Regions from separate parts of the Blastochloris tepida genome, predicted to be linked through region 1. Evidence: riboswitches for the same ligand, from Rfam matches in the RefSeq annotation. Region 1 holds a riboswitch; the other holds the start of a gene.
The links. Region 1 has a riboswitch for cobalamin ahead of cbpA (modified peptide precursor CbpA). Riboswitches for the same ligand answer to the same signal wherever they lie in the genome.
Positions count from the first base shown of each region.

Region 2: linked by a shared signal. The riboswitch ahead of BLTE_RS06825 (TonB-dependent receptor plug domain-containing protein) and the one ahead of cbpA (modified peptide precursor CbpA) in region 1 are both predicted to bind cobalamin.

Region 1 covers NZ_AP018907.1:356,531-360,467, reverse strand. Annotated here, with positions in the region: gene cbpB (peptide-modifying radical SAM enzyme CbpB) at 315-1,751, opposite strand; gene cbpA (modified peptide precursor CbpA) at 1,748-1,891, opposite strand; cobalamin riboswitch at 1,980-2,164, opposite strand; gene BLTE_RS01535 (cold-shock protein) at 2,386-2,595, opposite strand; gene rpsU (30S ribosomal protein S21) at 2,946-3,260, shown strand; gene purU (formyltetrahydrofolate deformylase) at 3,641-3,937, shown strand, end outside.
Region 2 covers NZ_AP018907.1:1,462,021-1,465,957, forward strand. Annotated here, with positions in the region: gene BLTE_RS06825 (TonB-dependent receptor plug domain-containing protein) at 145-2,133, opposite strand; cobalamin riboswitch at 2,298-2,508, opposite strand; gene rfbC (dTDP-4-dehydrorhamnose 3,5-epimerase) at 2,887-3,444, shown strand; gene rfbD (dTDP-4-dehydrorhamnose reductase) at 3,444-3,937, shown strand, end outside.

The DNA.
Region 1 (3,937 bases):
CTCTTACTCAAAGCGGCCGACTTCGGGTCCCGGAGCGGCGCCGAGTGTGAGCCGGCGCCGCTCCGGGACCCGAAGTCGGCGCCCAAACTCACTCAATCTGATTCAGCCTGGTTTACACCCGGCATAGAGTGTTGCCCCAAAGGGCTCGCACCCAGCTAAGAGGCGAGTCGAATTCTGCTTCGAAGCGCGGAATCGAACAAGTCCCCGAACGGAACCTCAACAGAAATAGCTTCCCTAATTGCCTAAGCGCAACGTGAAGGTCTCCAGGCATTTGGCCACCGATTAGAACCTTGATTCGATAAGTTGAGCGTACCTCACCACCCCAACGCGCGGGCGTCGAACACCGTCTCGGTGCCGGCGTCCCAGCCGTCCCACAGGAAGTCGTCGTGCCGGCCCTCGGCGATCAGCCGGAAGGCGGTGCGCGTCTGCTCCTCATAGAACTCGCAATAGGCGCCGGTCTTCTCCATGCCGCCATTCATCTCGTGCGCCTCGGCCGGGCACGGCGAGCCGCAGAAGTGACGGATGGCGCAGGTGCGGCACGGCGCGATGTCCTCGACCCTGCGGCCGGAGACCTTTGTGAACGCCGGGCGCGCCAGCACCTCATCGATGTCGTCGGCGAACAGATTGCCGCCCTTGAAGGCGGGCAGGCCGATGAACTCGCTGCACGGGAAGAGGTCGCCGTTCGGCGCCAGCGCGAAGAACGCCCGCCCGCCGCCGCACGGCGAGATATCGCACATCAGCCGCCGCGCCGTCGGCGCCAGGATGCCGATCAGGATGTTGGCGAAGTTTGCCACCACCAGCTTGCGCCCCGTTTCGCGGTAGAGCGCGTGGCTCCGCTCCAGCGCCGCGATGAACGCATGCGCCAGCGGCGCGTCGTCGGCGCGCACGGTGCGCGCGCCCGGCAGCGTGCAGCGGATGACGTTGAGCATGCAGGCCGGCACCTCGCGGGCGTGCAGGAACTCGACCATCGGCACGAGCTGGTCGAGGTTCTCGGTCGACATGGTGCAGATGACGTTGAAGGCCGGATAGCCCTTCAGCCGCGCGATCGCCTCCACCACCTTGGCGTAGACCCCGGCGCCGTTCCAGTTGGCGCGGGTGCGGTCGGCGATCTCGGGCACCGGCGCATCCAGCGACAGGCCGATGCCGACGCCGCGGCTGGTGAGGAAATCCACCGCCTTGTCGTCGAGCAGCGTGGCGTTGGTCTGCACGCCGAAGCGGAAGCGGTCCCGGAAGGCATCGATGCCGGCAAAGATCGCGTCCTTGGCGATCATCGGCTCGGCGCCGTGGAAGATGATCTGCGGCTTGCGCCCCTCCGGCATGTGGCGGCGGAAATAGGCATCCAGTCGCGCCAGCGCATCGAGCAGCGTCGATGCGTCCATGTCGGTGCCGTCGCGGCGCATCTCGGCGGGGATGTAGCAATAGGTGCAGTTGAGATTGCAGCGCTCGGTGGCATTGACATAGACCGCCGACGGCTTCAGCCCGAACCGCAACGCCGCCATCTCGCGCGCGAAGGCATCCGCCTGCTCGCGATAGCCGTCGATGAGCGCGCCGCCGGCCAGCGTCTCTGCCAGCCGGTCCTTGGCGATCAGCGCCCAGAACGCGGTGTCGGGCGCGATCAACGCGATGTGGGTGGGATGGCCGATGTCGTAGGGCTGGAACGCCGGGCCATTGCCGCTGTTGACGAAGCGGCCCCGCGAGGGGGCCGCTCCAGGCGCCGCAAGACGCCCTGTTGCCATCAACGGCGCGTTCATTTCGCCGCCTCTTTGTCCATCAGCACGAAGTGCGACAGGCCGGTGCCCTCGGCATCGCAGCTCTTGCGGATGGCAATGACGGCCGGGCGCGGCGCGGGCGCCTCGGCGGCGGGGCGGATGGGGGTGGTGGTCTGGTCCATTCCTCGGGCTCCTGATGACGGACCGGGCGTCCGACAGCACCGCACGCAAGCGCACGGTTCTGCCGAAACCCTTTGCCATCGGATTTCGCCCGGTCAGATTGTTCCAGCAGGTCTTCTGGCTCTCGGATCAACCGCCGCCCTCAAGCCTTCCCAACGGGGTGGTCCCCATCAGTGGCCTGGCTCTCGCCCTCGAAGGCGGCGTCCCCGATTACAGCGGCGGGTCCGCCACGGAGTTTCACCGTGTTCCGGGATACTGGAACGATGGCGGCAGCTAACCCGGCCCCAACTGCGCCGTCAATCGGGGCCTTCACACGCGAAACGGCCGCGCCCGGGTGCCGGACGCGGCCGTTCGAATGGGAACACCGGTCGTCTGCTGCGGTTTCCGGCCTCAGGGCCGTAGAACCGCAGTCCGACCGCCGAAAAATCCCATTCTGATCAAGGATCTTTCGGCGAGCTTGTGTCCGGGAGCCCTGGGGGCTCTCCCGGACACCGCATTACGCCGGCTGGATGTTGTTGACCGCGACCTTGCCGCTGCGGCGGTCCTCGGCGGTGTCGAAGGCGACCTTCTGGCCCTCGGCGAGGCCGCGCATGCCGGCGCGCTCCAGCGCGGTGGCGTGGACGAACACGTCCTTGCCGCCATTGTCCGGCCGGATGAAGCCATAGCCCTTTTGATCGTTATAGAATTTCACGGTGCCCGTGATCATGGATTCCTCCCCCGGCTGCTGGAAGCACATCGATGCGGGATGCGACGCCTCCCGCGGTCTGGTTCGTCGATGTTTGGAAAGACTTGAGAACCCGCGCCCGGCAGTCGCAAGGGCGTAACGGCCCGATCGTCCGGCCAACGTCGATGCGGTCATATAGGCGCCTCCCGCGCCCGCCACAAGCGCCGGATGCCGCCATCGGCCGCATTTCCCCGCCCCACGACGAATTCTCGTCCCACGACGAATTGTTGCGGCGCGGGCCGTCTGGCGTGCTAAGAGGGCGCTTCATCCTGTGCGGCCGGTGCATGCCGGGCCGTCACCTCACCCACTCCAACCAAGATTGGATCATCGTCTTGCAGGTTCTCGTACGTGACAACAATGTTGACCAGGCGCTGAAGGTTCTCAAGAAAAAGATGCAGCGCGAAGGCATCTTCCGCGAAATGAAGCAGCGGCGGTCCTACGAGAAGCCATCGGAGCGCAAGACCCGCGAGAAGGCCGAGGCCGTCCGCCGCATGCGCAAGGCCGCCCGCAAGCAGGCCCAGCGCGAGGGTCTCCTGCCGGCGCCGAAGAAGCCGCTGCGCGATGCCCGCGGCCGTCCCGGCTTCGGACCGCGTCCGTCCGGCTTCGGACCGCGCCCGGCTGCGCCGGCCACGGCGGCCGGCGTTTGAGCCGGCCTGCGGCGCGGGCAGCGCGCCCGATTGTCGCAGCGCGCCCTCTGAATTCAGACTAATTCAATATAATACCTCCGCAGGGGCGGAATATAGGTATCTTGAAACCTATATTCCGCCCCTACGCGCAAACACCCGATGTCAGCGCCCGCAGACAATGCTAACTGCGTGCGCCGTGGGCATCGCAGTGCCGAGAATCGCAGTGCCGAGACTTGCGCCACGGGGATTTGTGTCCGGGGTTTGCGCTCTCGCGTTCTCTGCTGCCCACCGACAAGACGCTCGACATCACCTGTTCGACGCGGCGAAGCCCACACTCCCGAGGGTTCCGTTGCATCGATCCCGCCCCCGCTCTGGCGGCTTCGAGTTCCGGACACGCGACCATGCAGCTTCAGCTTCCGCAGAACCAGATCGTGCAGGCCACCGGCTCCGGGCCTGCCCAGACCCAGTACACGCTGACGATCTCCTGTCCCGACCGCATCGGCGTGGTGGCGGAGGTCTCAGGCTTCCTCGCCCATCACGAGTGCTTCATCACCTCGTCCCAGCATTTCGGCGACACCGAGACCGGCCAGTTCTTCATGCGCACGGCCTTCCTGCTGCCGCCGGGCATGTCGTTTGCGGACCTGACGCCGAAATTCACGCCGATCGGCAACAAGTTCCAGATGCGGTGGTGGTTCCAC
Region 2 (3,937 bases), 1.1 Mb from region 1:
CGCGCGGCGGGTGAGGGGTGAATCTTCAAGCCCGCGTCCGCATTCACCCCTCACCCGGCTCGACCTCGCTTCGCTCGGTCTCGCCACCCTCTCCCGCAAGGGGAGAGGGAAGAAAAGGCCGCGCCAATCATTCGGAGAACCGTATCAATGGCCGAATTTGGCCTTCAGGCCGGCATAGATCACCCGGCCCGGCGCGACATAGGAGAACACTTCCTCATAGGTCTCGTCGAACAGGTTGTCGCCGCGCAGGTAGATCGTGGTGTTGGGTGTCAGGTCGTAGGAGATCAGCCCGTTGACGACCGTGTAGGCGTCGAGCGCCACGCGATTGTAGACGGTGTTGTAGGTCGGCGCCGGCCAGTAGGTGTAGTTGTCGGTCATGCCGCTGTTCTGGACGACGGCGAGCGTGGCGCGGCCGCGGCCCTCGGCGAACTTGACGATCGCGCGCAGCGAGGCCGCGTTCTGCGGAACCCGGATCGCGCCGAGCGTGGTCAGCAGCGTGGTGTCGTAGGCTTCGGCGTCGGTATAGGTGTAGCTGCCCTCGATGCTGAGCCAGGAGAGCGGGTCGGCGCGCAGCGTCACCTCGACGCCCTGACGGCTGGTCGAGATCGGCGAGTTGACCACCGTGCGGGCGGTGCCGACCGTGGCGAGGGTGATCTCGTCCTCGAGGTTCATCGAGAAATAGGTGACGTCGGCCGCCAGCCTGCCGTCGAACAGGGTCTGTTCGATGCCGAAATCCCAGCCGGTCGAGCTTTCGGGGTTCAGGCTCGGATTGGGCACGAAGTTGGAATAGTAGTAGCCGAACTGCTGCACGAAGGTCGGCTGGGTGACGCCGGTGCCGACGCTGGCGTGCAGGCGCGTGCCGTGCGCCAGCTTCTGCGAGGCGGTGAAGCGCCAAGTGGTGGCGTCCTGGAAGGCGTCAAAATCATCGTAGCGCACGGCGCCGGTCAGCGACAGGCCGGCCGGCAGGTCGATCATGTGCTCGGCGAACACGCCGGTGCGGGCGCGGGCATAGAGGTCGCCGACCGCCGGCGCCGACTGGCGGAATTCCTCGTGCTGATAGTCGGCGCCGAACGACAATGTGTTGCTGGCGCCGCCGAGCCAGGGCGTGTCGAACTTCAGCACGCTCTTGGTGTCGAAGGTGTTGCGCTGGCCGTAATAGGCCGAGTTTCCCCAGGCCGGGGAATTGTAATAGAGGTTGTTCTCGAAGGTGTTGAAGCCGACCGTCTGGATGAAGCGGCCGTCCCACAGCTTCATCGTCGCAACGGCATTGCCGATGAAGCTGTCATAGGACTGCGTGTCGGCGGTGTCCATCAGCAGGCCGTTGGTGTAGAAGTCCACATCGTCGGCCTTGGTGCCGCGGTCGGTCCAGCGGATGCCGCCCTCGACATTGAAATACTCGTTGAAATCGATGCCGGCCTTGCCGTTGACCACTGTCGAGCGGCTGCCGTCGGTTTCCGAGCCGAAGCGCGAGAAGTTGAAGCCGCGCGTGGATTCGCTCGAAACCGAGAATGCGCCATAGACCGGGCCGGTGGCGCCGCGGACCGACAGCGTGCCGCCGCCGGAATTGCGGGTGCCACCCTCGATGCGGCCGTCGAGCTGCGGCTTGGCGAGGCCGCGGCCGCTCTTGGTGATGACCGAGATCACGCCGGCCTGGGCGTTGGAGCCGTAGAGGCCGGACTGCGGGCCGCGCAGAACCTCGATGCGCTCGATGTCGTCGACCAGGAAGCCGGCGAAATCGAAGCCGCCATTCTCGACCTCGTTCACCTGGACGCCGTCGATCTGGACCAGCAGCTGATTGGGCTTCAAGCCGCGCATGCGCACCTGGGTCAGGGCGCCGGCGCCGCCGGAGGTGTTGACGGCGAGGCCCGCCGCCTCGCGCAGCGCGTCCGGCACGGTGTTGACGCCGTTGGCGCGCAGCTCGTCGCCGGTGATCACGGTGACCGCCGAGCCGACCTTGGACTCCTCGACCGGCACCTGGTTGGCGGTGATGACGACCTCGGGCAGCGACTGGTCGGATTGCGCGGCGGGCGCCGGATCGGCTGCCGACTGGGCAAGTGCAGGCAGTGCCGAAAGCGGGATCAGTGAGGTCGAGAAAAGAAGGCTCTTGAGGGCCGAGCGGACAAGGGCCGCCATGACGCGTCTCCGGGTGTCAAAGAAACGACAGGAGTCGCGGCGGCCCGGGCTCGCACCCGGCGCTGGCGTTCAGCAAGGCTTGACGAGTGGCGCATGGCCGGCCTCCGCGACAGTTCCACTGTCACCGTGCGGAGAGACCGCTCCGGTCGCGCGCCCCGCACGCCGGAAGGTGACTTGCACAGGTCGGTCTCCTGGCTCGCGGGTCTTCGCCCGTCGCCGCCTTCCCAGGGTTGTCTCCCCAGTGGCGTTCGGCGATGGGCTCTCCGCTCACAGTTGCGGGGGCAGCCTCGGATTCGGACGAGACGCGCACGCCTCCTCCTCACCGTGTTCCCTGGACCGGACGTCGTCCGGCCCACCTGCACGCCGGCAATTCACAGGTTGGTTATCGAAAAGTCAAGCACCGCCCGGCGGCGCGCGGCTGGCCGGCCGAATGCCGTGGCATTGATGCAAATGGCACCGACGGCCTTCAATCTTATGCCAACGGTCGCAGACTATAACTCGTCATGCCCGCACTTGTTGCGGGCATCCACGACTCCAAAATGTCTTTGGAAACAAAGACGTGGATGGCCGGGACAAGCCCGGCCATGACGGAGACCGACATATGTCGGTCTCCGTCGAAACCTGCCCGGCCATGACGACGGCGGGGTCATACTCGACGACAGTCGGTATTATGCCACCATGACGGGCCATGCTGCTTGCAGGGCGCGGGTGGCCTGGGTAGGCGGGGCAGGGGTAAGGCGAGGGTCTTGAGAGATGCAGGTCGTCGAGACGTCCATTCCGGGCGTATTGATCATCGAGCCGAAGGTGTTCGGCGATGCGCGCGGCTTCTTCATGGAGACGTATCAGGCGGTGCGCTACGCCGAGGCCGGCATCCTGCGGCCGTTCGTGCAGGACAATCTGTCCCGCTCGGCGTACGGCGTGCTGCGCGGCCTGCACATCCAGAACCCGAATTCGCAGGGCAAGCTGGTGACGGTGCTGCGGGGGCGGGTGCTCGACGTGGCGCTCGATGTCCGCCGCGGCAGCCCCACCTTCGGCCGGCATGTGGCGGTGGAGCTGAGCGAGGACAATCGCCGGCAGTTCTGGGTGCCGCGCGGCTTCGCCCACGGCTTCGCCGTGCTGTCGGAGAGCGCCGACTTCTTCTACAAATGCGACGATTTCTACAGCCCCACCGACGAGTTCGTGGTGCGCTGGAACGATCCGGCGCTCGGCATCGACTGGGGGATCGAGGCGCCGAAGCTGTCGGCGCGCGATGCCGACGCCGCGCCGCTGGCCGAGCTTCATGACCGCCTGCCGGTCTATGGCGAGGTGTGATGCGCATCCTGCTCACCGGCATTTCCGGACAGGTCGGCGCGGCGCTGATGCCGGTGCTCGGCCGCCTTGGCACCGTGGTGGCGGCGGATCGCGCCCGGCTCGATCTCGCCCGGCCGCAGGCGATCGCGGCCGCGCTCGATGCGCTGGCGCCCGATCTCATCGTCAATCCGGCGGCCTATACGGCGGTGGACCGTGCCGAGGACGAGCGCGATCTTGCCTTCCGCGTCAATGCCGAGGCGCCGTACGCGATGGCGCGCTGGGCGGCCGCGCGCGGCGTGCCGCTCGTCCATTTTTCCACCGACTACGTCTATGACGGGCGCGGCACGCAGCCTTGGCGCGAGGGCGACGCCACCGGGCCGCTCTGCGTCTATGGCGCCAGCAAGCTTGCCGGCGAGGAGGCGGTGCGGGCGGCCGGCGGGCCGCATCTGGTGGTGCGGACCTCGTGGGTCTATGCGGCGAGCGGCGCCAACTTCCTGCGCACCATGGAGCGGCT